DNA from 2 places in the Streptomyces ficellus genome. Region 2 is predicted to be linked to the other one. Evidence: predicted binding sites of a transcription regulator. Region 2 holds the regulator's gene; the other holds the start of a gene.
What was found. Region 2 encodes HspR, which represses chaperone genes until heat shock. Its sites were predicted from a motif close to TTGAGNNNNNNNNNCTCAA; they were not measured.

Region 1: lon (endopeptidase La) is a predicted target of HspR. The motif match lies at 12,840-12,858, and genes of this name have one in related genera.

The regions. Positions count from the first base shown of each region.
Region 1 covers NZ_CP034279.1:2,417,855-2,433,091, reverse strand. Annotated here, with positions in the region: gene EIZ62_RS10320 (PadR family transcriptional regulator) at 1-669, opposite strand, end outside; gene EIZ62_RS10315 (DUF4097 family beta strand repeat-containing protein) at 671-1,504, opposite strand; gene EIZ62_RS10310 (hypothetical protein) at 1,627-2,469, shown strand; gene EIZ62_RS10305 (DUF6104 family protein) at 2,470-2,652, opposite strand; gene EIZ62_RS10300 (multifunctional oxoglutarate decarboxylase/oxoglutarate dehydrogenase thiamine pyrophosphate-binding subunit/dihydrolipoyllysine-residue succinyltransferase subunit) at 2,781-6,641, opposite strand; gene EIZ62_RS10295 (HAMP domain-containing sensor histidine kinase) at 6,911-7,999, opposite strand; gene EIZ62_RS10290 (response regulator transcription factor) at 7,996-8,733, opposite strand; gene EIZ62_RS10285 (spermidine synthase family protein) at 8,816-9,523, opposite strand; gene EIZ62_RS10280 (rhomboid-like protein) at 9,743-10,489, shown strand; gene EIZ62_RS10275 (GNAT family N-acetyltransferase) at 10,486-11,154, opposite strand; gene EIZ62_RS10270 (hypothetical protein) at 11,327-11,866, shown strand; gene EIZ62_RS10265 (nucleotidyltransferase domain-containing protein) at 11,957-12,754, opposite strand; gene lon (endopeptidase La) at 12,881-15,237, shown strand, end outside.
Region 2 covers NZ_CP034279.1:3,398,941-3,414,177, reverse strand. Annotated here, with positions in the region: gene EIZ62_RS15080 (hypothetical protein) at 1-325, opposite strand, end outside; tRNA gene EIZ62_RS15075 (tRNA-Gly) at 547-620, opposite strand; gene dcd (dCTP deaminase) at 1,115-1,690, shown strand; gene EIZ62_RS15060 (phosphoribosyltransferase) at 1,693-2,190, shown strand; gene EIZ62_RS15055 (Yip1 family protein) at 2,254-3,150, opposite strand; gene EIZ62_RS15050 ((Fe-S)-binding protein) at 3,342-5,603, opposite strand; gene EIZ62_RS15045 (sugar transferase) at 5,688-6,236, opposite strand; gene dnaK (molecular chaperone DnaK) at 6,522-8,378, shown strand; gene grpE (nucleotide exchange factor GrpE) at 8,375-9,061, shown strand; gene dnaJ (molecular chaperone DnaJ) at 9,101-10,291, shown strand; gene EIZ62_RS15025 (heat shock protein transcriptional repressor HspR) at 10,293-10,748, shown strand; gene EIZ62_RS15020 (DUF4232 domain-containing protein) at 10,823-11,434, shown strand; gene EIZ62_RS15015 (hypothetical protein) at 11,605-12,093, opposite strand; gene EIZ62_RS15010 (helix-turn-helix transcriptional regulator) at 12,096-13,076, opposite strand; gene EIZ62_RS15005 (hypothetical protein) at 13,209-13,556, shown strand; gene EIZ62_RS15000 (Rieske (2Fe-2S) protein) at 13,553-13,870, shown strand; gene EIZ62_RS14995 (pyridoxamine 5'-phosphate oxidase family protein) at 13,991-14,404, opposite strand; gene clpB (ATP-dependent chaperone ClpB) at 14,525-15,237, shown strand, end outside.

The sequences.
Region 1 (15,237 bases), 980 kb from region 2:
CCAGGGCGTGGCCGGTGCGGCGCCGCCCAGCAGGCCGCCCAGCCGGCCGGCGAGGTCGGCCAGGCCGTCACCGCCCCGCATCACGTGCTCCTGCACCTGCTGGGCCAGCCGCTGCATCTCGCGGCGGGCGGCGTCCTGCGCGTCCTTGGCCTGCTGCCGCGCCCGCTGGGCGTCCTCGCGGGCACGCCGCGACTCGTCCCGGGCGCGCCGGGCCTGGTCCTTCCACTCCTGCTTGGCCCGGCGCCACGTCGCCCACTCGTCCCCGCCGGGCGGCGGCGTGTGCCGGGACTCGCCCGCGGCGGCCCGCATCTCGCTGCGCAGCGTGCCCGCCGCGCCACGCACGTCGTCACGGATCTCGGCGGCGAGTTCGGCGACCGAGTCGCGGATCTCCCGCTCCAGGTCGGCCAGTTCACCGCTGCGCGCGGCGAGCTCCTCGCGCCCGGCGGCGGTGATCGAGTACACCTTGCGGCCGCCCTCGGTGGCGTGCGTGACCAGGCCCTCGGCCTCCAGCTTGGCCAGCCGGGGGTAGACCGTGCCGGCGGAGGGCGCGTACAGGCCCTGGAAGCGTTCCTCCAGGAGCCGGATCACCTCGTACCCGTGGCGCGGGGCCTCGTCGAGGAGCGTCAGCAGGTAGAGGCGGAGCCGTCCGTGCGCGAAGACGGGGGACATGTCAGAGCACCTTTCCGGTGGGGGCTTCCTCGGGCCGGCGGAGGAGCGCGATGGAGCCGGAGACCGTGGTGGCCCTCAGCCTGCCCTTGCCGTCACCGAGCGTGCCGGTGATCTTCTTGGCGCCCCACTGCCCGGTGACCCGCAGGTCGTCGAAGGCGCTGGAGACGGCGCCGCCGGTGGTCTGCGCCTCCACCCGGGCGTTCGCGGGGTGGGGGAGCCGGATGGCGACCGAGCCGGAGACGGTGGTGAGCCGGATGTCGGTGGGCTCCTCGGCCGGGTCCAGGTCGATCACCACGTCACCGCCGACCGTGTCCGCCTGTACGGAGCGCCCGGCGCCCTCGACGACCGTGAGGTCGCCCGACACGGAGTGGAAGCGGAGCCCGCCGGTCACGGCCTGGGACTCGACGTTGCCACTGACGGTGTCGGCGCGCACCGGGCCGGAGAGGCCGACGAGCGTGGTGTCGCCGCTGACCCCGCGGACGGTCGTACGCCCCCGGACGCCCGAGACGACGGCCTCGGCGCCGACGGAGCCGACCTCCACGTCCGCCCCGGCCGGAACGGCCAGGGAGACGACCGCGCTGCGCTGCCAGCCCTGGGGGTCGAGCCAGGTGAGGAGGTTCTGCCACGGCAGGTCCGCGTAGGCCACGGTCAGGGTGGAGCCCTCGCGGGTGACGATCAGCGGTGGTCCCTCGACGTCGGAGATCTCCAGCCGCGCGGGGCCCTCGTCGGTGCCCACGACGTTCACCGTCCCGCCCACGAGGCGCACGTGGACGGCGGTCACGGGTTCGTCGTCGAGGGTCATCTTCGTCGGCTCGGTGACGGACCACTCCGGCATGGGGCCTCCCTGGGACAGGACGCGACACGCAACATATCGCGTCTCCTTGCAGCACACGATATATCGCGGGCTTGGGAAGTCAAGAGCGTCGGAACCGGACAAATTGCCCTAGCGTATGGCGCATGAACGCGACTTCCGTGGGCGCGCTGCTGTTCTGCCGGGCCGACCGCACCTCCGTAAGGCCCCCGGCCCTGCTGCTGCGCGAGCGGCTGCTCCTCGCCCCGGCCGGCCCCGACTGGAGCGTGCTCGTCCCCGAGGGCGCGCCGTGGCGCGAGGGCGCCGAACCGGTCGACCGGGTCGTCGCGGGCTGGGCCGGAGCCCTCACGGTCGGCGTGACGTGGCCGGTGGTGGCCCTGTGGTGGGACACGGACCGGGCGGGCTGCGTCCTGGCGACCGGCTTCCGCCGCCCCGTCGGCTACACCTGGCTCGCGGACGGCACCCCCGTCGGCGAGGACGAGGCCATGCACACCTTCGCCGAGCGGCTCGGGCTCGACCCCGTCATGGACGCCCGCGACCTCGAACCCCTCACCCGGCCCGACGAACTCGCCGACGCCCCCGCCCGCCTGCTGGGCCTGGCCGCGGTACTCGCCCGGCACGGCCTGACCCTCCCGCCCGGCCTCGTCCCCGGCACGCCGGCCGTCCTGCTGTGGGCGGCCGCCCGGGAGCGGGGCGCGGAGCAGCTCGAATGGCAGGGCTGGCTCGACGCCGTACGCAGCGAACTGGACGCCGTCGAGGAGGGCCCGCTCGGCCCCTGGATCTGCGGCCCCCGCGCCCGCGCGCTCGCCACCGCCCACCTCGCGGCCGGGCTCCCGCTGCTCGCCTGGGCGCTCACCCGCCGCAGCCCCGGCTGGGCCGCCACCGCCACGCTGCTGGTCACCCAGGGCGCTCTGGGCCTCGCCTACGACCGCCTGCGCACCCGCTCCCGGGCCCCCCGGCCCGGCCCCGCGGTGACTACTCGGCGGTGACTACTCGTCCTCGTCCTCGTCGTCGAGGCGCGCCAGCCAGGTGGCCAGCCGCTCGACGGGGACCTCGAAGTCGGGGTTGAGGTCGACGAACGTACGGAGCTGCTCGGCGAGCCACTCGAAGGTGACCTCCTCCTCGCCGCGCCGCTTCTCCAGCTCCTCGATGCCACGATCGGTGAAGTACAAGACCTGCTCCCGGATGCCTGCTCGGTGTTCCCTCCCAGGGTATGGCGTCCCCCGCGAGGGAAACGCCCGAGGGCCCGGCTCCGCGCGATGCGGAACCGGGCCCCGGGGGGTCGTACGGGTACTGCGGGTCAGGCGTCGAAGACCTCGTTGACCAGCTGCACCTGCTCGGCCTGGTGGCGCTTGGCCGAGCCGACCGCCGGCGACGAGCCGTGCGGCCGCGAGATGCGGCGCAGGCGCTCGCCGTGCGGGATGTCGGCGCCGACCGCCAGGTCGAGGTGGTCGATCAGGTTGAGCGCGATGAACGGCCAGGCACCCTGGTTCGCCGGCTCCTCCTGGGCCCACAGGTACTTCTCGGCGTTCGGGTACTTGGAGATCTCGGCCTGGAGCTCCGCACCCGGCAGCGGGTACAGGCGCTCCAGACGGATGATCGCCGTGTCCGTGACACCGCGCTTGACCCGCTCGGCCTCCAGGTCGTAGTAGACCTTGCCGGCGCAGAAGACGACCTTGCGGACCGCGCTCGCCTCGACCGAGTCGTCACCGATCACCGGACGGAAGCCGCCGGTGGTGAACTCCTCCACCTTCGACGCGGCGGCCTTCAGGCGCAGCATCGACTTCGGCGTGAAGACGATCAGCGGCTTGTGGTGCGGGTTGTGCACCTGCCACCGCAGGAGGTGGAAGTAGTTCGACGGCAGCGTCGGCATGGCGACCGTCATGTTGTTCTGCGCGCACAGCTGGAGGAAGCGCTCCGGGCGGGCCGACGAGTGGTCCGGGCCCTGGCCCTCGTAGCCGTGCGGCAGCAGCAGCGTGACGCCGGAGGTCTGGCCCCACTTCTGCTCGGCGGAGGAGATGAACTCGTCCACGACCGTCTGCGCGCCGTTGACGAAGTCACCGAACTGCGCCTCCCACATGACCAGCGACTCGGGCCGCGCCAGGGAGTAGCCGTACTCGAAGCCCATCGCCGCGTACTCGCTGAGCAGCGAGTCGTAGACGTTGTAGCGGGCCTGGTCCTCGGAGAGGTACTGCAGCGGGGTGTAGTCCTCGCCGGTCTCCTGGTCCACCAGCACCGCGTGGCGCTGGCCGAAGGTGCCGCGGCGGGTGTCCTGGCCGGCGAGCCGGACCGGGGTGCCCTCCATCAGCAGCGAACCGATCGCCAGGGTCTCGCCCATGCCCCAGTCGATCGTGCCGTCCTCGACGGAGGCGGCGCGGCGCTGGAGCTGCGGCATCAGGCGCGGGTGCACCTTGACCCGGTCGGGGATGTTGACCTGCGACTCGGCGATCCGCTTCACGACCTCCTGGGAGACCCCGGTGGTGACGGAGACCGGGAACTCGGCCTGCGCCTCGGGGCTGTGCGCCGGGCCGGGCTGCGAGGTGGCCTCGCGGACCTCCGCGAACACCTTCTCCAGCTGGCCCTGGAAGTCCTGGAGCGCCTGCTCCGCCTCTTCCAGCGTGATGTCGCCACGACCGATGAGCGACTCGGTGTACAGCTTGCGCACCGAACGCTTCTTGTCGATCAGGTTGTACATCTGCGGGTTGGTGAACTGCGGGTTGTCGCCCTCGTTGTGACCGCGGCGGCGGTAGCAGATGAGGTCGATCACGACGTCCTTGTTGAACGTCTGGCGGAACTCGAAGGCGAGGCGCGCCACGCGCACCACGGCCTCGGGGTCGTCGCCGTTCACGTGGAAGATCGGCGCCTCGATCATGCGGGCCACGTCGGTCGCGTACATCGAGGAGCGCGACGACTCCGGGGCGGCGGTGAAGCCGACCTGGTTGTTGATGACGATGTGGACCGTGCCGCCGGTGCGGTAGCCCCGCAGCTGCGACATGTTCAGCGTCTCGGCGACGACGCCCTGGCCCGCGAAGGCCGCGTCGCCGTGCAGGGCGACGGGCAGGACGGTGAAGTCCGTGCCGCCCTTGTTGATGACGTCCTGCTTGGCGCGGACGACACCCTCGACGACCGGGTCGACCGCCTCCAGGTGCGAGGGGTTGGCGACCAGCGAGACCTTGATCTGCTCGCCGTCGAGACCGGTGAAGGTCCCCTCCGCGCCCAGGTGGTACTTGACGTCGCCGGAGCCGTGCATCGACTTCGGGTCGAGGTTGCCCTCGAACTCGCGGAAGATCTGCGCGTACGACTTGCCGACGATGTTCGCCAGGACGTTGAGCCGGCCGCGGTGGGCCATGCCGATGACGACCTCGTCGAGGCGCGACTCGGCCGCCGAGTCGATGACCGCGTCCAGCAGCGGGATGACGGACTCGCCGCCCTCCAGCGAGAACCGCTTCTGGCCGACGTACTTGGTCTGGAGGAACGTCTCGAACGCCTCCGCGGCGTTCAGCCGGCGCAGGATGCGCAGCTGCTCCTCGCGCTCCGGCTTGGAGTGCGGGCGCTCGACGCGGTCCTGGATCCACTTGCGCTGCTTGGGGTCCTGGATGTGCATGAACTCGATGCCGGTGGTGCGGCAGTACGAGTCGCGCAGCACGCCGAGGATGTCGCGCAGCTTCATCATGGACTTGCCGCCGAAGCCGCCGACGGCGAACTCCCGCTCCAGGTCCCAGAGCGTCAGGCCGTGCTCGGTGATGTCCAGGTCGGGGTGCTTGCGCTGGCGGTACTCCAGCGGGTCGGTGTCGGCCATGACGTGGCCGCGGACCCGGTAGGAGTGGATCAGCTCGAAGACGCGCGCGGCCTTGGTGACGTCGTCGTCGTGCGACGCGTCGATGTCCTTGAGCCAGCGGACCGGCTCGTAGGGGATGCGCAGCGACTCGAAGACGTCGTCGTAGAAGCCGTCCTCGCCGAGGAGGAGGTTGGAGACGATCCGGAGGAACTCGCCGGAGGCGGCGCCCTGGATGACCCGGTGGTCGTACGTCGACGTGAGGGTCATCACCTTGGAGATGCCCAGCTTGTTCAGGGTGTCCTGGGAGGTGCCCTGGAACTCGGCCGGGTAGTCCATCGAGCCCACGCCCATGATGACCGACTGCCCGGGCATCAGGCGCGGCACGGAGTGGACGGTGCCGAGGCCGCCGGGGTTGGTCAGCGAGACGGTGACGCCGGTGAAGTCGTCCATCGTCAGCTTGTTGTTGCGGGCGCGGCGGACGATGTCCTCGTACGCCTGCCAGAACTCGAAGAAGCCGAGCGTCTCGGCCTTCTTGATGCCCGCGACGACCAGCTGGCGCTCGCCGTTCGGCTTGACCAGGTCGATCGCCAGGCCGAAGTTCACGTGCTCGGGCTTGACCAGGACCGGCTTGCCGTCCTTCTCGCCGTACGAGTAGTTCATCGACGGCATGGCCTTGATCGCCTGCACCATCGCGTACCCGATGAGGTGCGTGAAGGAGATCTTCCCGCCCCGGGCGCGCTTGAGGTGGTTGTTGATGACGATCCGGTTGTCGAACAGCAGCTTCACCGGGACGGCGCGGACCGAGGTGGCGGTCGGCAGCTCCAGCGAGGCGTTCATGTTCTTGGCGACCGCGGCGGCCGGGCCGCGCAGCGGCACGTACTCGGGGCCGGAGGGCGCCTCACCGGCGGGCGCGGCCTTGGCGGCGGGCTTCGCGGCGGCGGGCTTGGCGGCCGCGGCGGCCGGCTTGGCCGGGGCGGCGGGCTGCGCGGCGGCCGGCTTCGCGGCCGGGGCCTGGGCGGCGGGCGCGGAGGCCGGGGCGGCGGGCGCCTGGGCGGCAGCGGCCTGTGCGGGTGCCGCTGCGGCCGGCTGCGCCGGGGCCTGTGCCGGGGCCGGGGCCTGGGCGGCGGGCGCGGTGCTCGCAGCCCCCGCGGCTACGGCACCCTCGCCCGCGGGCTTGTCCGCCGAGCCGGACGGGGCGCCCGGCTTGTAGTCGGCGAAGAAGTCCCACCAGGCACGGTCGACCGAATTGGGGTCCTGGAGGTACTGCTGGTAGATCTCGTCGACGAGCCACTCATTGGCACCGAACGCGGCGGCAGGGTTCGAAGATCCCTGCCCGTCCTGGTCGGTCGAGATACTCGAGTTACTGGGGGACTGAGACGACACGGCGGCAACCGCCCTCTTCCGCTTCACAAGGTGATGGACAGCGGAAATAAAGGCTACGCCTCCCTGGCCGGGACGTGCAGGCCGGGCGGGCCATCGTCGCGTAGATCACATCTGAGGACGTGTTTCGGCGCTATTAATGGCGGGAAACAAGCGTGGTTGCCCTGCGAATGGGTAGGAGGTCGCGCGGCTGCGGCCGGGACTTGCGCGCAACCGTGACCGCGTCCTGCCCATGTCTACGCAGAACGAGCCCCTCCGGTTCGAACCCTACGTCAACCCCGGGGCTTCGGGATCCCCGGAAGGGTGACCTGAATCCGGCATCCACGTGCGGATTCGGCCACGCCGATACGTCCGCCGTGCAGATCGACCGCCCAGCGGGCGATCGCCAGCCCCAGGCCCGTACCGCCGTCGCTGCCCGGACCGTGCGGCGCGTCGACCCCGCCCCGGTTGAACCGCTCGAAGACCTTGTGCCACTCCGACTCCGGAATGCCCGGGCCCTCGTCGACGACCTCCAGGTCCAGCGACTCCGGCTGCCGGCCGCGCCGCGCCCGTACCGTCACCCGGCCGTGCGGCGGCGAGTGCTTCACCGCGTTGTCGATCAGGTTCGCCACCACCTGGTGCAGCCGCTCGCTGTCCGCGTGCGCGGTCAGCTCCGGCGGCGACACGTCCAGGTGCAGGTGCACGTCGGTGCGGGTGTGGCTGCCGGAGCCGGAGCTCAGCCCGCGCTGCGCGGCGGCCAGGTTGGCCTCCTTCAGCACGCCCGACAGGTACGGCCACACCTCGAAGCGCCGTGCCCGGAGCGGTACGACACCGTTGTCCAGCCGTGACAGGTCCAGCAGCGTCTCCACCAGCCGGCCCAGCCGCTCCGTCTGCTTCAGCGCCGTGCGCATCGTCTCCGGATCGGCGGCCGAGACGCCGTCCACCACGTTCTCCAGCACCGCGCGCAGCGCCGCGATCGGCGTGCGCAGCTCGTGGGAGACGTTCGCCACCAGCTCCTTGCGGTGCCGGTCCACCGCCTCCAGGTCGTCCGCCATGCGGTTGATCGTGCAGGCCAGGTCGCCCAGCTCGTCCCGGCGGCCGGCGCCGCGCACCCGGCGCGTGTAGTCGCCGTGCGAGATCGCCTTCGCCACCGTGTTCATCTCGTCCAGCGGGGCCGTCAGGCCGTGCGCCACGAACTGGGTGATCAGCAGCGTGGCGATCACCGAGAAGACGGTGATGAAGCGCAGCTCGGTCTCGGTGCGCAGGGCCACCATCAGCAGCCCGGTCGTGATGAAGACCGAGACGACGACGAGTGAGCCCAGTTTGGTCTTGATCGAGATGGCGATCGAGACCGGGCGCAGCCGGGACCGGAGCGATCTCATGGCGCGGGCGTCTCCAGTGCGTAGCCGACGCCGTGGACCGTACGGATCCGCTCGGCGCCGATCTTGCGGCGCAGCGCCTTGATGTGGCTGTCCACGGTCCGGGTGCCCGACGCGTCCGCCCAGTCCCACACCTCGGCCAGCAGCTGCTCGCGCGAGAGGACCGCGCGGGGCGTGTTCGCCAGGCAGACCAGCAGGTCGAACTCGGTCGGCGTGAGGTGGACGTCCTCGCCCCTGACCCGGACGCGCCGCTGCGCGTGGTCGATCTCCAGTTCGCCCAGCCGCAGGATGCCGCTGCGGGGCGTGACGGCCGCCTGCGCGGCCCGCTCCACGCGCCGCAGCAGGACGTGGACGCGGGCGGCGAGCTCCCGCATCGAGAACGGCTTGGTCATGTAGTCGTCCGCGCCCACACCGAGACCGACCAGCATGTCCGTCTCGTCGTCGCGGGCCGTCAGCATCAGGACCGGCACCGGCCGCTGGGCCTGTACCCGGCGGCACACCTCCAGGCCGTCGAATCCCGGCAGCATGATGTCGAGGACCATGAGGTCCGGCTGCCACGCCTCGGCGGCGTCCACGGCCGCCGGGCCGTCGGTGGCCGTCTGCACCAGGAAGCCCTCGGCCCGCAACCGGGCGGAGATGGCCTCGACGATGGTGGTGTCGTCCTCGACGACCAGCACGCGGCGCTGTGTTCCCGGCGCGACCGCCGTGCCGGTGTTGCTGGTGTGTGTCTGCTCCATCGCCCCGCCCCTGTCGCGTCCTGCGCGAGCGTGTAGATCCGTGTGTTCGGTCAGCAGCGTAAAGGCACCGACCGCGTCCCGGCTACGCAGGGCGAACGGCGAGGTGGACCACGTCCGGTACGCCCCGGGCAACCGGGACCTCTTCGGTTCTTACCCCGCTGAATCCGGCATTCCGCAATGACTCTTCGAAATCGGCGGACGGCCGGGCCGACCAGACGGCGAGCACTCCACCGGGGTTCAGCCTGGCCGCGCAGGCCGCCAGACCGGCCGGCGAGTAGAGGCTGTCGTTGTCCTCCGTGACCGTCCAGTCGGGGCCGTTGTCGATGTCCAGGCACAGCGCGTCGAAGGTGTCGGGGGATCCGTGCACGTACGCGACGAGGTCGCCGTGGACCAGCACCGTGCGCGGATCGGCGAGCGCCTCGCCGGAGATGCGGGCGAGCGGGCCCGAGCGGTGCCAGTCGATGATCGCCTCCTCCCGCTCGACCACCGCGATACGGCCCCACGCGGGCTCGGCGGCGGCGTGCGCGAGCGAGAACCCCACCCCGAGCCCGCCGACGAGCACGGCGGGGTGCGGCCGCGCCCCGAGCGCCCGGAGCGCGGCGTCGACCAGCAGCCGCTCGGACCGGCCGTCGGAGGTGTCCATCAGGAACGTGCCGTTGGCGATGATCTCGAAGTCCGCGCCGCGCCGACGCAGCACCACCTCGCCGTACGGCCCCACGCGGCGGTCGAGCGTCACGGGGTCGGGAACCGGTGTCGTCGGGGGCGTCGTCGCCTGTGTCGTCGCAGCCATGATCCTGAGCGTAGCGACAGCCGCCGGGCGGGGGCCGGGTCTTTTCGCGCTGCCCGGGACGCCGGCTTCCGCACCGCTGCTGACGGGGCTTCATGAACGCCTCCGCCGTTTCTGTGACGCAGGTCATGGACGCGCGCGGACATGATCGCGTTGGGTGGGGCAAGCATGATCCGGGGGCTGTACGGGGGATTCGTCGGCAACAGGAAAGGGCGGCCTCGCGTGCACCAGCTCCGGACGCGCGGTACGGACGACGGCGTCGAGCTGCTGAGGGGCATCCCGCGGCAGCGCACGGCCATGGCCACGGCCGGTGGCGACGGTGCCGCCGTGGTGGCCGCGCCCGGACGGGTGCCCGGGTGGCGCCGGGCGGGGCGGTTGCTGCCCACGCCGACCGGAACGCCGTTCACCTTCGGCTACACCCTGGTCCTGCTCGCCACCTCCCTGTTCGACGAGTACGGCGACCCCGCGACCGTCAGCGGGCTGCTGCACGCCTCCAGTACGGACGTGGCCCATCTGTCGCGCACGCCGCTGCTGGTGCTCGCCGCCAGCGCGCTGTGGGTGGCGGGCGGGTTGTTCTCGCCGTACGCGATCGGGTTCGTCTTCGTCCTGACGGCGCTGGAGCGGCGCATCGGGGCGTGGCGGGCGGCCGCCGTGTTCCTGCTGGGGCACGTGGTGGCGACGCTCGCGACGGAGATCCCGGTCGCGCTGTCCGTCCTGGCCGGGCACCTGCCGGGCACGTCCCTGCACCGGCTCGACTACGGCATCAGCTTCGGTCTGATGGCCTCCGTGGGCGCGCTGGCCGGACTGCTCGGCCCGGTGGCGCGCGGATCCGTACTGGCGTGGGTGTCCCTGATGCTCCTTCAGGACCTGGTCGCCTTCGAGGACCCCCTCACCAACTGGGGCCACCCGCTGGCCCTGGTCGTCGGCGTCGCCTGCTGGCCGCTGCTGCGCCGGACGACCCGTACCTAGCTCCCCTTACCTGGCTCCGTACGATCCCGGTCAGCGCTCCGTACGATCCCGGTCAGCGGTCCCTGGTACCGCCAGCCCAGCGCGCCGTAGAGCGCCCGGCCGTCGGTGGTCGCGGCGAGGACGCCGGTCGTGGCGCCCGCGCGGGCGCCGGCCGTCTCCAGGGTGCGCAGCACGGCGCGGCCGAGCCCCCGGCGCCGGTGGCCGTCGTACGTCTCGACCTGGTCCACGACCGCCGTGGCGCCGGTGGGGGCGATCTGCCCGCGGGCGGCGAGGGTGCCGTCGGGCGCGAGGATCCGGACCCGGTAGACCCCGTCACGGGTGGCGGTCTCCGTCGCGTACCCGTCCGGGAGGGCGGGGGCGGCGGTGGCGCGCAGCGCGGTGAACATCATGAACCCGGGGTCGTCGGGCACGGTCCAGCCGGGGGTGATCCAGCCGGCGGCCCGCTCCGGTGCGGCGAGGATCTTGAGCCAGGCGCCCGGCTCCGTGACGTTCTCGCACAGCTTGCGCACGGAGACCTCGTCGGGCTCCGGCAGGACGTGCCGGAAGACGTGGTGCGGCAGGCCGACGTCGATGCGGTAGCCCCACGGTTCCTCGACGGCGGCGGGCGTGCCGCGGGAGACGGTCCATCCCGCGACCCACGCGGATGTAATGGTTGCAGAGTCCATAGGTCTATTACATCCGGCGATTGGGTGCGGCGCCAGAGGGTTTCTGTGTGTCAAATGGTGACAAACGGGGCATTGTTGGGCACTCCTTGATTCGCCGACGACGAGGTGGCCGGGTACCGGCGCCCGTCGCGCGGACCAGAGATCGAAGGAGAAAGAACGCAGCATGAAGACCATGAGCAGCACCCTGAAGCGGCTGGCCGTCCCGGCCCTGGTCGCGGGCATGGCCCTTCCCGTCGTCCTCGCGGCGCCGGCGACCTCCGCCGAGGCGGGTGCCACGGTGACCCGCTACAGCGGGGTCGTCACCCTCAACGCCCGCACCGGCGTGGAGAACCGGGTCACCTTCTCCGCCAACGCGGCCCGCGAGCTGGTGGTGCGCGACACCTCCGGTCTGAAGGTGGGCCCGGGCTGCCGGCGCGTCGGGACCGACGGCACCTCGGCCGTCTGCGGTTCGCTCTCCGCGGTCACGCAGGTCCGCGCGATGCTCCGGGACCGGAACGACGCCGTACGGGTCGGCGTCGCAGAGGCGAGCGTCATCGACGCGGGCAACGGCCGGGACTTCGTGCAGACCGGCGCGGCGAACGACACGATCAACGTCCGGGACGGCGAGGGCGGCGACCGGGTCGAGACCTGCGGCGGCGGCACGAACGACACCTTCTTCGCCGACGCGGCCGACGTCATCCCCATGAGCTGCGAGGTCCGGTTCTTCGACTAGCCGACCAGGCTTCCGGTCGTCGCAGGCCCGGCGGTTCTCGTCCCGCCGGGCCTGCGGCGTGCCCGGACGCGCCCGGGCACGCCGTGGAGGTCAGGGGCGCGGCGCCTTCACGCCGTGCGCCGCCCGGTACTCCGCCGCCAGCCACGGCCCGAGGTCCTCGATGAGCGCGCCCAGCACCGTGGGGTCCGCGGCGGCCGGGTGCCGGCCCACCCGGACGGCCGTCCGCATCTGCGCGGCCCGCCGCGGGTAGTAGCCGCCGAACACCGCCGCCATCTCGTCCAAGTCGCTCGTCCAGTCGCCCCAGCGCGGCATCACCAGCGTGAAGCCGGTACGCACCAGGTGGCGGCCCACCCAGCGGCCCAGCCGCCCGCGCTCGGCGTCCGTCGTGGCCTCGGCCAACCGCCGCCGCCAGCGCGGCAGGAGCAGCGCGAGGTCGCCGTTCGTCTCGCGGGCGAGCAGCGAGGTGGGCCGGTAGCGGGGCAGCCGCCCGGCGAGGTCCTCGCCCAGCAGCGGGGTGCACAGGCACGCGACGAAGAAGCCGAGGTCGTACCGTTCCCGCTCGCTCAGCAGCGTCCCGGAACTCGTCAGCAGGGTCCCCACGCCGTCGATCTGCGGGAAGCGGCGGTCCAGTCCCGCCTCCAGGTCCCGGACGGCCGCCCGGTCGGCCTCCGCCGGCTCCTCGCGCAGCGCGACCAGCAGGTCGAGGTCGGAGACCCCGACGGTGGCGGTGCCGCGCGGAATGCTGCCGTAGAGGTACGCGCTGTGGAGGAGGGCGGGGCCGAACGTCTCCGCGAGGCACGCGCGAGCCGCCTCCACCACCGGCGCGAACGCCTCGGGCACACGGTCGAGCGCGCCCTCGCGGGCCAGGGTTCCGTCCTCGTTCAGCACGGGCTCCACTCTGCCCGCACCGGGCCCCGAGTGATGATCGCTCAGAGCGAACAGTGCGCGGGGAACACCCGGGCGGTCATGAGCATTGAGTCAGTACAGCTCAACTTGACTGCCGAAGGGGAGATCATGGCTTCGACGTCCTCACCGCTCACCCTGCCCGTGCTGCCGCTCGACGACGAGGTCGTGCTGCCCGGGATGGTGGTGCCGCTGGACCTGTCCGACACCGAGGTGCGCGCCGCGGTGGAGGCCGCCCAGGCCGCCGCCCGGTCGTCGGGGGCGCCGGGCAAGCCACAGGTGTTGCTGGTGCCGCGCATCGACGGGACGTACGCGGGGACCGGTGTCCTCGGCACCGTCGAGCAGGTGGGGCGGCTCTCCGACGGCGACCCCGGCGCGCTGATCCGTGGCCGTGGCCGGGTGAAGATCGGCGCCGGTACGACGGGGCCCGGTGCGGCCCTGTGGGTGGAGGGAACCACCGTCGGCGAGTCGGTGCCCGACCCGCTGCCCGGCGCGGTCGCCGAACTCGTCAAGGAGTACAAGGCGCTCGCCACCAGCTGGCTGAAGAAGCGCGGCGCCTGGCAGGTCGTGGACCGGGTCCAGCAGATCGACGGCGTCTCCGCCCTCGCCGACAACTCCGGCTACTCGCCCTTCCTGACCGCCGCTCAGAAGGTGGAGCTGCTGGAGACGGAGGACCCGGTCGCCCGTCTGAAGCTCGCCACCGAGCAGCTGCGCGAGCACCTCGCCGAGCAGGACGTCGCCGAGTCCATCGCCAAGGACGTCCAGGAAGGCGTCGACAAGCAGCAGCGCGAGTTCCTGCTGCGCCGTCAACTCGACGCCGTACGCAAGGAGCTGCGCGAGCTCAACGGTGACGGGGACGGCGAGGAGTCCGACGACTACCGGGCCCGCGTCGAGGCGGCCGACCTCCCCGCGAAGGTGCGCGAGGCCGCGCTCAAGGAGGTCGACAAGCTGGAGCGGTCCAGCGACCAGAACCCGGAGACCGCCTGGATCCGCACCTGGCTCGACACGGTGCTGGAGATGCCGTGGAACGAGCGCACCGAGGACGGGTACGACATCAAGGGCGCCCGGGACGTCCTGGACGCCGAACACGCGGGCCTGGAGGACGTGAAGGAGCGCATCACCGAGTACCTCGCGGTGCGCAAGCGGCGTGCCGACCGGGGCCTCGGCGTCGTCGGCGGGCGGCGCGGCGGGGCCGTCCTCGCCCTGGTGGGGCCGCCCGGCGTCGGCAAGACCTCGCTGGGCGAGTCCGTCGCGCACGCGATGGGCCGCGGCTTCGTCCGGGTCGCGCTCGGCGGCGTACGCGACGAGGCGGAGATCCGGGGCCACCGGCGTACGTACGTGGGCGCCCTGCCGGGCCGGATCGTACGGGCGATCAAGGAGGCCGGGTCCATGAACCCGGTGGTCCTGCTCGACGAGATCGACAAGGTCGGCTCCGACTTCCGGGGCGACCCGGCGGCGGCCCTGCTGGAGGTCCTCGACCCGGCGCAGAACCACACCTTCCGCGACCACTACCTGGAGGTCGAGCTCGACCTGTCGGACGTGGTCTTCCTCGCCACCGCCAACGTCCTGGAGGCCATCCCCGAGGCCCTGCTGGACCGCATGGAGCTGGTCCGCCTCGACGGCTACACCGAGGACGAGAAGGTCGTCATCGCCCGCGACCACCTCCTGCCGCGCCAGCTGGAGCGGGCGGGCCTGGAGCCCGGCGAGGTGACGCTGGACGAGTCGGCGCTGCGCAGGCTCGCCGGTGAGTACACCCGCGAGGCGGGCGTGCGGAACCTGGAGCGGTCGGTCGCCCGGCTGCTGCGCAAGGTCGCGGCCCGGCACGAACTGGGCGAGCAGGAGCTGCCGTACACCATCGGCGCGGACGACCTGCGCGGGCTCATCGGCCGGCCGCACCACGTGCCCGAGTCCTCCCAGGACCCGGCCGAGCGCCGCACCTCCGTGCCCGGTGTCGCCACCGGACTCGCGGTCACCGGCGCGGGCGGTGACGTCCTGTTCGTCGAGGCGTCGCTGGCCGACCCCGAGACGGGCGCGGCCGGGCTGACGCTGACCGGCCAGCTCGGTGACGTGATGAAGGAGTCCGCGCAGATCGCGCTGAGCTTCCTGCGGTCGCACGGCGCCGAACTGGAGCTGCCCGTCACCGGCCTGAAGGACCGGGGCGTGCACATCCACTTCCCGGCGGGCGCGGTGCCCAAGGACGGCCCGAGCGCGGGCATCACCATGACGACGGCCCTCGCCTCCCTGCTGTCGGGGCGGCTCGTCCGCGACGACGTGGCGATGACGGGCGAGGTGTCCCTGACCGGGCGGGTGCTGCCGATCGGCGGGGTCAAGCAGAAGCTGCTGGCCGCCCACCGGGCGGGCATCACCACGGTGATCATCCCCAAGCGGAACGAGGCGGACCTGGACGACGTCCCGGCCGAAATCCTCGACAAGCTGGAGGTCCACCCGGTCACGGACGTCCGGCAGGT
Region 2 (15,237 bases):
TGAGCCCTTGGCACTGAGGCCAGTACGGTCGGGGCGCGACTGCGGGTCGGATCTCCGAAGCTCGGCTGATGAGTTCCTCGAACCAGTCCTCCCGGGTGTCTCCCCTGTACCGGCTTTCCCTCGTGGAGCCCCAGCCGCCGTGGGGGGTCTCGACTTCCTGGAAGTCCGCAACGGCTGTCGATCCGACCAGGGCCTCAGTGAGGAGCCACTCCACGCGCTCTTCCCATGAGGAACGGGAGCCCTTGGTCCTCAGGATGCGTTCCCCCTCCGACACGAAAAGCGATGTCGGCCACACCAGCTCGTAGTTGCTCAGGTCCACGATCACGGCGCCATCATCACTCAATCGCGCGAGCAGCGGGATGGACTTCTGCCCATGCTGTGCGCCCGTTCTCCCCCCGAGTTCGCCGTTCCCGATACGAGCGATCTGGACCGATCGGCCCCCGCCCTGACTCCGCGCGAGGTCCGGTATGGCACGCGAATGGCACGCGGCCCCCAAGAGGTCTAGACAACGACGAAGCCCCAGGTCTCTGACCTGGGGCTTTACCTTGGAGCGGGTGACGGGAATCGAACCCGCGCTCTGAGCTTGGGAAGCTCATGTTCTACCATTAAACTACACCCGCGTAAGACGGACCGGTCCATGTGAACCGGCGTCGTACCGTCGCTCACTGTACCCCATCCGTCGGCCCCCGGTGTATCGCGCCGCGGGGTCTTTGTGCTGTGTGGGGGACGGATCGGTGTGCGGGTGGGGGGAGTTGGGGCGTACGGTGTGGGGGCGGAGTGCCGCGTGGAGTGGTGTCCCGTTGATCCCCTAATGTGGCTTTCTCGTCCACGCATCATTGGGGAAGGGACTTGATGGACTTGGACTCCATGGAGCGCGCCGTCGCCGTCCGCTGTGCCGAGGGGCACGTGTTCAGTACCGCTTCGTTCCCGATGCAGCAGCTCGGGGCCGGCCGGATCGGGCCCGGGCGGCTGTTGCGGTGTCCGCGGTGTGCGCGGTTGCGGCAGGCCGTGCCCGTGGGGGCGCAGCGGCGGTAGCGCGGGTACGGCGGGTACGGGAGTGCGCGCGGGGCTGTCCGATTGGGGCGGGCCCGCGCGCTCTGCGTATCCTCGGGACGTGCTTCTCTCAGACAAGGACATCCGGGCCGAGATCGACGCCGGGCGGGTACGCATCGACCCGTACGACGACTCCATGGTGCAGCCCTCGAGCATCGACGTGCGGCTGGACCGCTACTTCCGGGTGTTCGAGAACCACCGGTACCCGCACATCGACCCCGCGGTCGAGCAGGCGGACCTGACGCGGCTGATCGAGCCGCCGGGCGACGAGGCGTTCATCCTGCACCCGGGTGAGTTCGTGCTGGCGTCGACGTACGAGGTGATCAGCCTCCCCGACGACATCGCCTCCCGGCTGGAGGGGAAGAGTTCGCTGGGGCGGCTCGGGCTGGTGACGCACTCGACGGCCGGGTTCATCGACCCCGGGTTCTCCGGGCACGTGACGCTGGAGCTGTCGAACCTCGCCACGCTGCCGATCAAGCTGTGGCCGGGCATGAAGATCGGGCAGCTGTGCATGTTCCGGCTCAGCTCGCCGGCGGAGTTCCCCTACGGCTCCGAGAAGTACGGATCGCGCTATCAGGGGCAGCGGGGGCCGACCGCCTCGCGGTCCTTCCAGAACTTCCATCGGACGCAGGTGTGAGCATGAGTGACGTACGGGAGAACCTGACCTACGAGAAGTTCGGGACCGCGATCCGCGAGCTCGCGCAGACCATCGCGGACGACGGGTACGAGCCCGACATCGTGCTGAGCATCGCGCGCGGCGGGGTGTTCGTGGCCGGCGGCCTGGCGTACGCGCTGGACTGCAAGAACATCCACCTGGTCAACGTCGAGTTCTACACCGGCGTCGGGACCACGCTGGAGATGCCGGTCATGCTGGCGCCGGTGCCCAACGCGATCGACTTCAGCGACAAGAAGGTGCTGATCGCCGACGACGTCGCCGACACCGGCAAGACGCTGAAGCTGGTGCACGACTTCTGCCTCGGCAACGTCGCCGAGGTGCGCAGCGCAGTGATCTACGAGAAGTCGCACTCGCTGGTGAAGTGCGAGTACGTCTGGAAGCGCACCGACGAGTGGATCAACTTCCCGTGGAGCGTCGAGAAGCCCGTCGTGCAGCGGTCCGGGCAGGTTCTGGACGCCTGACGTACGCGGACATCACGAGAAAGGCCCCCGCCTGGTGCGGGGGCCTTCCTCGTGCGTCGGGCGTCAGATCGTGCCCAGCTTCAGCAGCGACAGCAGCGCCACCAGCTGGATCGCCGACGCGCCCAGGGCCTTCGGCCACGGCAGGTCGTGCGACTTGCTCACCATCGACGTGAACAGCGCCGCCGCCGCCAGCCAGGACAACCAGCCGACGATCTGCACGAAGGTGTTCTCGCCGCCGAGGAACAGGGCGAAGAGCAGGCGCGGGGCGTCCGTCATCGACATGATCAGCATCGAGAGGCCGACCGTCGGCTGCCAGGCGCCGTCGCCGCCCAGCTGGCGGGCCAGCGTGTGGGTGACCGCGCCGAGGATGAGGCCACCGACGACGAACATGGCGCCGGTCACCAGGACGTACGGGACGGCCGTCGACAGCGTGGCGTTGATCGCGTCCTCGCGGGCCTGGTCGAACCCGAAGAGGGCCAGCAGGCCGTAGAGGAAGGTGATCACCAGCGCGGGGCCCCAGACGGCGTGGTCGCGCATCTGGAAGAACGTGGGGCCCGGGCGCATGACGATGCCGTTGAGCAGCTGCTTCCAGTGCAGGCGCGGGCCCGCCGGGGCGTGGGTGGCGCCCGCCTGGTAGGTGGTGCCGCCGCCCTCGTACGGGGCGCCGTCGCCCGCGTACGCCTCGTCGTGGATGCTGAACGCCCGGGTGTGACCCGGGTTGTTCGCGGCGTACGGGTCGTGCGGGGGAGCGGGGTGCGCCTGCGCGTAGGGGTCGCCGAAGTACTCCGGCTCGCCGTACGGCTGCTGCTGCCCCTGCGGGTACGCCTGCTGCCCCTGGGGCCACCGCGCCTGCGGTTGCCCGTACGGGGGCGGCGCCGCGGGCCCGCCGTACGGCGCCTGCTGCGGTTGTTGTTGCGGGGTGCGGTTGCTCCGGCCGCGTCCGATCCTGAATCCAGCCACGTCATCGAACGTACCCGGTCCCGGCGTCTCCCGTGGACGGGGCCCGGAGACGGGGCGCCTTTGCTGCGGAGCTGTGACATCCCCTAAGGGGGCTCCCCGGAGGCTTCCTGCGGGCCCGGCAGGGTGTACGCGAACGGCCGGACCCGCCCCCTCGGGGCAGGTCCGGCCGTTTCGGTGACGTACCTCCGGAACTACTTCACCGGCTCGGGCTCCGCGTCCGCGTCCTCCGCCGGCGTCGGCTCGACCGGGGTCTTGACCGAGTCCAGCAGGAGCTGGGCGACGTCCACGACCTGGAGGGTCTCCTTCGCCTTGCCGTCGTTCTTCTTGCCGTTCACGGAGTCCGTGAGCATCACGAGGCAGAAGGGGCAGGCGGTGGAGACGATGTCCGGGTTGAGGGACAGGGCCTCGTCGACGCGCTCGGTGTTGATGCGCTTGCCGATCCGCTCCTCCATCCACATCCGCGCGCCACCGGCGCCGCAGCAGAAGCCCCGCTCCTTGTGGCGGTGCATCTCCTGCTGGCGCAGGCCCGGGACGGCCGACATGATCTCGCGCGGCGGCGTGTAGACCTTGTTGTGGCGGCCCAGGTAGCACGGGTCGTGGTACGTGATCAGGCCGTCGACCGGCGTCACCGGAACCAGCTTGCCCTCGTCGATGAGGTGCTGGAGCAGCTGGGTGTGGTGGATGACCTCGAACTCGCCGCCGAGCTGCGGGTACTCGTTCGCGATCGTGTTGAAGCAGTGCGGGCAGGTCGCGACGATCTTCTTGGCCGACTTCGGCTTCTTCGTCGACTCGTCCTCGTCATCCTCGCCGAACGCCATGTTCAGCATCGCCACGTTCTCCTGGCCGAGCTGCTGGAACAGCGGCTCGTTGCCCAGGCGGCGCGGCGAGTCACCGGTGCACTTCTCCTCGCCGCCCATGATCGCGAACTTGACGCCCGCCATGTGCAGCAGTTCCGCGAAGGCCTTGGTGGTCTTCTTGGCCCGGTCCTCCAGGGCGCCGGCGCAGCCGACCCAGTACAGGTAGTCGACCTCGGTGAGGTCCTCGACGTCCTTGCCGACGATCGGGACCTCGAAGTCGACCTCCTTGGTCCACTCGACGCGCTGCTTCTTGGCCAGCCCCCAGGGGTTGCCCTTCTTCTCCAGGTTCTTGAGCATCGTGCCCGCCTCGGACGGGAACGCGGACTCGATCATCACCTGGTAGCGGCGCATGTCGACGATGTGGTCGACGTGCTCGATGTCGACCGGGCACTGCTCCACGCACGCGCCGCAGGTGGTGCAGGACCACAGCACGTCCGGGTCGATGACGCCGTTCTCCTCCAGCGTGCCGATCAGCGGGCGCTCGGCCTCGGCGAGGGCGGCGGCCGGGACGTCCTTCAGCTGCTCCTCGGAGGCCTTCTCGTCGCCCTCCATGGTCTTGCCGCCACCGGCCAGCAGGTACGGGGCCTTGGCGTGCGCGTGGTCGCGCAGCGACATGATCAGCAGCTTGGGGGAGAGCGGCTTGCCGGTGTTCCAGGCGGGGCACTGCGACTGGCAGCGGCCGCACTCGGTGCAGGTGGAGAAGTCGAGGATGCCCTTCCAGGAGAACTGCTCGACCTGGGAGACGCCGAAGACGGCGTCCTCCGCCGGGTCCTCCCAGTCGATCTCCTTGCCGGCGGTGGTCATCGGCTGGAGCGCGCCGAGGGCGGTGGAGCCGTCGGCGTTGCGCTTGAACCAGATGTTCGGGAAGCCGAGGAAGCGGTGCCAGGCCACACCCATGTTGGTGTTGAGCGAGACCGTGATCATCCAGATCATGGTCGTGCTCAGCTTGATCATCGCGAAGAGGTAGACCAGGTTCTGCAGCGCGCCGACGCTGAGGCCCTTGAACGCCAGGACCAGCGGGTACGAGGCGAAGTACGCCGGCTCGTAGTGGTCGACGTGATGCAGGGCGCCCTCCAGGCCGCGCAGCACGTAGATGGCCAGGCCGATGGTGAGGATGACGTACTCGACGAAGTACGCCTGGCCCATCTTGGAGCCGGCGAACCGCGACTTGCGGCCGGGGCGCGAGGGGAGGTTCAGCAGGCGGATGACGATCAGCACGCCGATGCCGAGGGTGGTCATCGCGCCGATGAACTCGATGTAGAGCTCGTACGGCAGGAAACCGCCGAGGACCGGCAGCGTCCAGTCGGCCTGGAACAGCTGGCCGTAGGCGGTGACGATCGTCGGCGGCAGCGTCAGGAAGCCGACGGCCACGAACCAGTGGGCGATGCCCACGATGCCCCAGCGGTTCATCCGCGTGTGACCGAGGAACTCCCTGACCAGGGTGACGCTGCGCTGGTAGGGGTTGTCGGTCCGGGTGCCGGCGGGGACGGGCTGGCCCAGCTTGAAGTACCGGACGAACTGGCCGATGGCGCGGGCGAGCAGCGCAACGCCGACCACGGTCAGGGTCAGCGACACAATGATCGCGGCGAGTTGCATGGAGGCTCCTCGGGCCTGCGAGGGTGGGAGAGCTTGGGGCACTACTAAGCGGTAACTTATTCAGTCCGTGCTGAGCGTACCCAGTTATCCCGCCGCACTGTAGCCGCGCAGGCGGTGATCTGCGTCGCTCAGGTGAGCCTGACCGGGCACGGCCCGCAGCGCCCGCGCAGTCCCCAGCAGCAGGGCGAGATCCAGGCCGATCCACTGGTGCTCCACGTAGTGCTGGTCCAGCAGCAGCGGCTCGTCCCACGGCAGCGCGGAGGCGCGGCGGAGCTGCGCCGGGCCGGTCAGCCCCGGTCTCACGCTCCGGCGCCAGGGGCTGTCGGCGCCGGGGGCGCCCGGCGGCAGCGGGGCCGGGCCGACCAGCGACATCTCGCCGCGCACGACATGCGGCAGGCACGAGAGCACGTCCAGCCGGAATCGGCGGACGGGCAGGTGGCGCAGGGTGAAGGGGTGGCCGTCGAGGCCGGTTCTCGTCTCGCGTACGAAGACCCCGCCGGGGGGCCGTCTCAGGGCCGTCACCAGGGCGCCCGCGAGGAGCAGCGGGGCCACCAGGGCGAGCAGGGCCGTGCCGAGGGTCAGATCGAGGATGCGCTTGGGGTGTGGGGAGCGGGGGAGTGGGGAGGGGCGCATGGGACACACACCTGACGACTTTGCGAAGGATGGCGATTTTGCCGCTCTTGGCAACTCATGCGGCTTTTGCTTCGTTGTTTGAACGATCGCACGGTTGTGTGTGAGGTGGTAGTGGTTCGCGGGTACGCGGCGGGTCGTGCCGCGCCGCGCGGGCGCCGTGCGCCGGGATGCTGCCACGGCCCCAGGCAGTGAAGTTGAGCGACCACGACTCAAGCCTGTTGACTCACGTCCGGGCGTCATGCATCCTTGAGCCTGTTCCACTCAAGTCAGCTGGAGGAATCGAAAATGGCACGTGCGGTCGGCATCGACCTGGGCACGACTAACTCCGTCGTCAGCGTTCTGGAAGGCGGCGAGCCCACCGTCATCACCAACGCCGAGGGTGCCAGGACCACGCCGTCCGTCGTCGCCTTTGCCAAGAACGGCGAGGTGCTCGTCGGCGAGGTGGCCAAGCGCCAGGCGGTCACGAACGTCGACCGGACCATCCGGTCCGTGAAGCGTCACATGGGCACCGACTGGAAGATCGAACTCGACGGGAAGAACTTCAACCCGCAGCAGATCAGCGCCTTCATCCTGCAGAAGCTGAAGCGCGACGCCGAGGCCTACCTGGGCGAGAAGGTCACCGACGCGGTGATCACCGTCCCGGCGTACTTCAACGACTCCGAGCGCCAGGCCACCAAGGAGGCCGGCGAGATCGCGGGCCTCAACGTCCTGCGCATCGTCAACGAGCCGACGGCCGCCGCCCTGGCGTACGGCCTCGACAAGGACGACCAGACGATCCTGGTCTTCGACCTCGGTGGCGGCACCTTCGACGTCTCGCTGCTGGAGATCGGCGACGGCGTCGTCGAGGTGAAGGCCACCAACGGTGACAACCACCTCGGTGGTGACGACTGGGACCAGCGCGTCGTCGACTACTTGGTCAAGCAGTTCCAGTCCGGCCACGGCGTGGACCTGTCCAAGGACAAGATGGCCCTCCAGCGCCTCCGCGAGGCCGCCGAGAAGGCCAAGATCGAGCTGTCCTCGTCCACCGAGACCTCGATCAACCTGCCCTACATCACGGCCTCCGCCGAGGGCCCGCTGCACCTGGACGAGAAGCTCACGCGCGCCCAGTTCCAGCAGCTGACCTCGGACCTGCTGGAGCGCTGCAAGACGCCGTTCCACAACGTGATCAAGGACGCGGGCATCCAGCTCTCCGAGATCGACCACGTGGTCCTCGTCGGTGGCTCCACCCGTATGCCGGCCGTCGCCGAGCTCGTCAAGGAGCTGACCGGTGGCCGCGAGGCCAACAAGGGCGTCAACCCGGACGAGGTCGTCGCCATCGGCGCCGTGCTCCAGGCCGGTGTCCTCAAGGGCGAGGTCAAGGACGTCCTGCTCCTCGACGTGACCCCGCTGTCCCTCGGCATCGAGACCAAGGGCGGCATCATGACCAAGCTCATCGAGCGCAACACCACGATCCCGACCAAGCGGTCCGAGATCTTCACCACGGCCGAGGACAACCAGCCGTCCGTGCAGATCCAGGTCTACCAGGGCGAGCGCGAGATCGCGGCGTACAACAAGAAGCTCGGCATGTTCGAGCTGACCGGCCTCCCGCCGGCCCCGCGCGGCGTCCCGCAGATCGAGGTCGCCTTCGACATCGACGCCAACGGCATCATGCACGTGACCGCGAAGGACCTGGGCACGGGCAAGGAGCAGAAGATGACCGTCACCGGCGGCTCCTCGCTGCCGAAGGACGAGGTCGACCGGATGCGTGAGGAGGCCGAGCGGTACGCGGAGGAGGACCACAAGCGCCGCGAGGCCGCCGAGAGCCGCAACCAGGGCGAGCAGCTCGTCTACCAGACGGAGAAGTTCCTCAAGGACAACGAGGACAAGGTTCCGGGCGACGTCAAGACCGAGGTCGAGACGGCGGTGAACGAGCTCAAGGAGAAGCTGAAGGGCGAGGACACCGCCGAGATCCGCACCGCCACCGAGAAGGTCGCGGCCGTCTCGCAGAAGCTCGGCCAGGCCATGTACGCGGACGCCCAGGCCGCGGGCGGAGCCGCCGGTGCCGAGGGTGACGCCCCGGGCGCCGCCCAGGGTGCCGCCGCCGACGACGACGTGGTTGACGCCGAGATCGTCGACGACGAGAAGCCGAAGGGGGCCGCATGACGGAGGAGACCCCGGGCTTCGAGGAGAAGCCCGACGTCCCCTCCGGCGCCACGCCCGACGACGCCGCCGAGCCCGCCGGTGCCACTCCTTCCGCGAACCCCGCGGAGGAGGGCCCGGCGGCCCCGGCAGGGGACGCGACCGCTACCGTCGCCGGCCTGACGGCCCAGCTGGACCAGGCCCGCTCCGCGCTCGGTGAGCGCACCGCGGACCTCCAGCGGCTCCAGGCCGAGTACCAGAACTACCGCCGCCGGGTCGAGCGCGACCGGGTCACCGTCAAGGAGATCGCCGTCGCGAGCCTCCTGACGGAGCTGCTGCCGGTGCTCGACGACATCGGCCGCGCCCGCGAGCACGGCGAGCTGGTCGGCGGCTTCAAGTCGGTGGCCGAATCGCTGGAGACCGTCGCCGCGAAGATGGGCCTCCAGCAGTTCGGCAAGGAGGGCGAGCCCTTCGACCCGACGATCCACGAGGCCCTGATGCACAGCTACGCGCCGGACGTCACCGAGACGACCTGCGTCGCGATCCTCCAGCCGGGGTACCGCATCGGCGAGCGGACCATCCGGCCCGCCCGGGTCGCGGTGGCCGAGCCCCAGCCGGGCGCCACGCCGGCCGCGCAGGCCGGAGGGGCGTCCAAGGAGGAGCCGAAGGCGGCCGACGAGGAGAGCGGTGGCCCCGACGAGGGCTGACGCACGGACCATGACCGGTGACCGGAAGGAGGGACGTCGATGAGCACGAAGGACTTCGTGGAGAAGGACTACTACAAGGTTCTCGGCGTCCCCAAGGACGCCACCGAGGCCGAGATCAAGAAGGCGTACCGGAAGCTCGCCCGCGAGTTCCACCCGGACGCCAACAAGGGTGACGCGGGCGCCGAGGCGCGCTTCAAGGAGATCTCCGAGGCGAACGACGTCCTCGGCGACGCCAAGAAGCGCAAGGAGTACGACGACGCCCGTGCCCTGTTCGGCAACGGCGGCTTCCGCGCCGGTCCCGGTGGCGGAGCCGGCGGAACGTTCAACTTCGACCTGGGCGACCTCTTCGGGGGCGCCCAGGGCGGGGCCGGCACGGCGGGCGGCGCCGGTGGCTTCGGCGGCGGCCTCGGGGACGTCTTCGGCGGCCTGTTCAACCGGGGCGGCACCACGGGCAGCCGCACGCAGCCGCGCCGCGGCCAGGACGTCGAGTCCGAGGTGACGCTCAGCTTCACCGAGGCGGTGGACGGGGCCACGGTCCCGCTGCGGATGTCCAGCCAGCAGCCCTGCAAGGCCTGTTCGGGCACCGGCGACAAGAACGGCACACCGCGCGTGTGCCCCACCTGCGTCGGCACCGGCCAGGTCTCGCGCGGCGGCAGCGGCTCCTTCTCGCTGACCGACCCGTGCGTGGACTGCCGGGGACGCGGGCTCATCGCCCAGGACCCGTGCGAGGTCTGCCACGGCAGCGGCCGCGCCAAGTCGTCCCGCACCATGCAGGTCCGCATCCCCGCGGGCGTCTCCGACGGGCAGCGCATCCGGCTGCGCGGCAAGGGCGCGCCCGGCGAGCGGGGCGGCCCCGCCGGTGACCTGTACGTGGTGGTGCACGTCGACTCCCACCCGGTCTTCGGCCGTAAGGGCGACAACCTGACCGTCACGGTGCCCGTCACGTTCGACGAGGCGGCGCTCGGCGGCGAGATCAGGGTGCCGACCCTCGGCGGGCCCCCGGTCACGCTGAAGATCCCGGCCGGCACGCCCAACGGCCGGACGATGCGCGCCCGCGGCAAGGGGGCGGTCCGCAAGGACGGCACGCGCGGGGACCTGCTGGTCACCGTCGAGGTGGCCGTGCCCGTGGACCTGGGCGACAAGGCGCGCGAGGCGCTCGAAACGTACCGGGAGGCCACGGCGGGTGAGGACCCGCGGGCCGAGCTGTTCCAGGCCGCGAAGGGGGCTTGAGATGGACGGACGCCGTCGCAATCCGTACGAGCTGACCGAAGAGACACCGGTGTACGTCATCTCGGTGGCGGCCCAGCTGAGCGGCCTGCATCCGCAGACGCTGCGTCAGTACGACCGGCTGGGCCTGGTGTCGCCGGACCGTACGGCGGGGCGGGGCAGGCGTTACTCGGCCCGTGACATCGAACTGCTGCGGCAGGTGCAGCAGTTGTCGCAGGACGAGGGCATCAACCTGGCGGGCATCAAGCGGATCATCGAGCTGGAGAACCAGGTCGCCGCCCTCCAGTCGCGGATCGCGGAGCTGTCGGCGGCGGTCGACGGCGCGGCGGCGGCGATGCGGCAGCGGGAGGCGCAGGTGCACGCCTCGTACCGGCGGGACCTGGTGCCGTACCAGGAGGTCCAGCAGGCGAGCGCGCTGGTGGTGTGGCGCCCGCCGAAGAAGCGCGGCGAGCACACCTGACACCCTGGAGGGGCCCCTTCCGTTCGCGGCGGAGGGGGCCTTTCGTCGTCGTACGGGCGTGCGATGATCCCGGGATGCGTATGACATGGGGGGCCTCGCACGGCCGGCTGCGCGCCGGGGCGGTGCTCATGGCGGCCGTGGCCGTGCTCGCGGTGGGCGGCTGCGACGACGAGACGGGTGACGCGCCGCTGCCGGAGCGGATCACCGCGAGCCCGGGTCCCGCGAGCCCGGGGTCCCGGGCGGCGGAGGAGGCGGACTGCCCCGTCTCCGGGGTGCGCGTCGGGACGGGGATGACCGAGGCCGCCATGGGGCTGCGGGCGATGGGCCTGACCCTGCACAACTGCGGAACGAGGCCGTTCGAGGTGAGTGGGTACCCCGCGCTCGACGTGCTCGGCGAGGAGCGGGAGAAGCTGGACGTCACCGTCGTGCGCGGTTCGGACGTGGACACCACCACCAAGCCCTCGGTGTTCGTCCTCGCACCCGGCGCCCGGGCGACCGCCTCGGTGGTCTGGCGCAACACGGTGACCCGCACCGACGTGGTGGCGACGAACGGCGCCTACGTCAGGGTCACCCCCGCGCCCGGCGCGGCCGCCCAGACGGCCGCCCCGCAGGACGGCGGCCCGCTGGACCTCGGAAACACCGGCCGCGTCGAGGTCACCCCCTGGCGCCCTGCTCAGGACCGCTAGGGCGTGTTTCGAAAGTCCCGTCTGGCCGGGAACGCCTGGCACGCACCCTCGCGGCGTTGTCGGCCGTCGGCGCAGCCCGCTGCGCTCTCCGACCTCCGCCTTGCGATCGCACGCCCCAGACGCCCCCGGCCCCGCCCTCCGGGCGGACGACGCTACTTTCGAAACACGCCCTAGAAGAACTCCGTCACCATGTCCAGCGTCGCCTCCCACAGCGGCTGGGCGCCCGTGCCGAAGGCGGCGGCGAGGGCGGTGCCGATGGCGACGTCCAGGGGGCGCGGCTCGGTGTCGTCGTGCCAGTCGGCGCTCACGCGGCCGTCGCCGGACGACTCCAGCTCGCCGATCCGGCGGCCGTCGCGCAGCAGCCGGCTGTCGCCGTACGAACAGGGCACGAGCCGGTAGCGGGTGCCGTCGAGCCGGACGTCGACGCGGTACGAGCGGCGTGAGAGCCGTCCCTTGGCGGGCCGGAGGGGGACCGGGCGGCCGTCGACGGTGAGCGTCAGCAGGGCGGGGTCGCGGGTGCCGATCGGGATGTGCGGGTCGGCCTCGGTGCCGGCGGCGCGGACGAGCCGGACGTGCGGGAGGCCGGGGCCCGTGACGTCGAGGGTGCCGGTGGCGGACCGCAGGTCCACGGCGGGGGCGGCGGGGAAGGTGTCGTGCATGGTCAGTGGTCCTGCTCCAGGATGCCGGACTGGGCTATGAGGTAGCCCAGTTGTGCGCGGCTCCCGCTGCCGAGGACGGCGGCGAGCTTGGCGATGTGGGCGCGGCAGGTGCGGACGTTCATGCCGAGGCGGCGGGCGATGGCCTCGTCGACGTGGCCCTCCACGAGGAGTTTGGCGATGGAGCGCTGGACGCCGCTGATGCCGTCGGACTTCAGGTCGTAGGGGATCTCCTCGTTGATGGGCACGGCGAGCTGCCAGAACTGGTCGAAGACCCCGGCGAGGTAGGCGACCAGGCCGGGGTGGCGCAGCTCCAGGGCGACCTGGCGGTCGCTGCGGGCGGGGACGAAGGCGACTTCGCGGTCGACGATGATCAGCCGGTCGATGATCTGCTCCAGGGTGCGCACCTGCACCTCGGGGCCCACGTGTTCCAGGTACGTCAGCGTCAGTTCGGTGTGCCGGGCGGTGTGCTGGTAGAGCGTGCGCATCCGGATGCCCCGGCCGAGCAGGGGCCGGACGCGGCGCAGGGCCTCGCTCAGGCCGTGGGCGGGGCGTCCGCCGCCGGGCTGGACGGTGAGCAGTTCCTTCTCGCAGCCGGCGACGACGCGGTCCAGCGTGGCGTTGATGCGGCTCAGGCCCTCCAGCACGGTGATGGCGTGCGTGGTGGGGGCGTTCTGCGCGCTGATGGCCATGAATGGCTCGAACGCGTCGGACAGTTCGACGGTGAGACGTCTACGCTCCAGGATCTCGCGCTCGATGGGCTGGAGCAGTTGGGCCAGCGCGGAGGAGGGCGGCACGGGACGGAGCCACTGGGCGTCGTCCGGGTCGGGGTGCAGGAGCGACAGGTCGAGCAGGCACGGCACCTCATCCGCCTCTGACCGGGGTATTCGTCCACTGCGCAAGGCGTTGGCGTAGAGCTCGGAACCCGCATCGCACAACTCTGTGTGGGAATGGGGGTGGCCAGGCTTGTCCGGATTTACGCTCATCTGTACACCCCCAGGCTCCTGCATCTCAGGAACATGATGCCTGCCGCAGGTGGTGGAAGCGTGGAGAGTGAGCAATCGTCGTAGCCGCGGGGGTTGGAAAGAGACGTTGCCTTCAAGTGAGGTTGCTCGGTGATGACGAAGAGACTCATACGCGCGGTGGTTGCCAGTGCGTTCATCGCTGCCGGCGCGGTAGGGGTTCTGGGGGCGGCCGAGGGTCAGGACTCGCAGGCGGCTCCCGGCACCGGAATCACGACGCAGGACCCGGGCTGGACCGCTGCGCCCGCCGCGCCGGGACTGATGGTGAACGACCCCTCGTGGACCACCGCACCCGTCAGGTCGGGTGCCGCCGTACAGGATCCCGGCTGGACCCTCGCGTCCGCGCGGCCGGGACCGGAGACGTTCGACCCGGGCTGGACCGCCGCGCCCGCGCAGGCGGGCCCGGCGGCGAACGACCCCGGCTGGACCCTCGTCGGCGCATGAACGTTCCCGACGACTCGCGCTTCCGGCGCGAGATGGCATCCGCTTACCGGTCCGGGTGGCATTTCATCGACCTCGTCACGGCTGTGCCGCACAGTGGCGATTCGTTGATGGTCACCCTCTTCGGGGAGCCGATCGTCATCACGCGCGGAGACGACGAGGACATCCGAGCCTACCGATGCCTCCGACGGCCCCGCGGAGCTCCGCAGCCCGTCCGGTGCGCCATCCGGTACGGCATGATTTTCGTCAACCTCGACCAGCGTGACCACCAGCTCGTCGAGCCTGAGACCACCACCGCCACCCCCCGCAGCGCCTGAGCGATTCCCCCGTCGTTGTAAATCGCTCAGGTGCTTCCCCCACACAGCGGCGCCATCGTGGACCTGAACACGATGGCGCCGTTGTGCTGTCCGCGTACGGTCGCCGTCAGGCCGCCGGCGTCAGGCGCGTCCCATCGCCCGTGTGAGGGCGATCTCGATGACGACCCGGTCCGGGTTCGGTGCCGGCGTGCGGTCGTAGCGCGCCGCGTACCGCTCCACCGCGTCCGCGACGACCTCGGGCTCGGTGCGCACCCGCGCCACGCCCTCCAGCGTCGCCCAGCGGCCCTTGTCCACCTGGCACACCGCCACCCGCGCCCCCTCCGGACCCGCGGCCAGTACGTTGGCGACCTTCCGGCTGTGCTTGTTGGTGATCACCCGGGCGATGCCCCTCTCGCCGCCCTCCGGGTCGTACGTCACGCCCACCGCCACGACGTGCGGAGTGCCGTCCGGGCGGGGCGTGGTCAAGGTGCACATGTGGTACTCGCGCCAGAAGCCGAGGTACGTGTCACCGGGATCGCGGGGGTCGATGGCCATGTCCGCGAACCTACCGGCGGCACGTATCCCGCACCATCTTGAGTGGAATAGACTCAACTTTACGTACGTTCGATGAGTCATAGTCGTGGGACTCGCTGCACCGAGGAGGAGAGACCGCACGTGGACGCCGAGCTGACCAACAAGAGCCGTGACGCGCTGAACGCCGCCAGCAGCCGTGCCGTGTCCGAGGGACACCCGGACCTGACCCCCGCGCACCTGCTGCTCGCGCTGCTCGCGGGCCAGGACAACGAGAACATCGTCGACCTGCTCGCCGCCGTCGACGCGGACCAGGCCGCCCTGCGCTCCGCCGCCGAGGGCGTGACCGCCGCCCTGCCCAGCGTCACCGGCTCCACGGTCGCCCCGCCGCAGCCCAACCGGGAGCTGCTCGCCGTCATCGCCGACGCCTCGCAGCGGGCCAAGGAGCTGGGCGACGAGTACCTGTCGACCGAGCACCTGCTCATCGGCATCGCGGCCAAGGGCGGCCGGGCCGGCGAGGTGCTGGAGCGGCAGGGCGCGACCGCGAAGAAGCTGCTGGACGCGTTCGAGAAGGCAAGGGGAGGGCGCCGCGTGACCACACCGGACCCGGAGGGTCAGTACAAGGCGCTGGAGAAGTTCGGCACGGACTTCACCGCCGCCGCCCGCGAGGGCAAGCTCGACCCGGTCATCGGCCGGGACCAGGAGATCCGCCGCGTGGTGCAGGTCCTGTCGCGGCGCACCAAGAACAACCCGGTGCTCATCGGCGAGCCCGGCGTCGGCAAGACCGCCGTCGTCGAGGGCCTCGCCCAGCGCATCGTCAAGGGCGACGTCCCCGAGAGCCTGAAGAACAAGCGCCT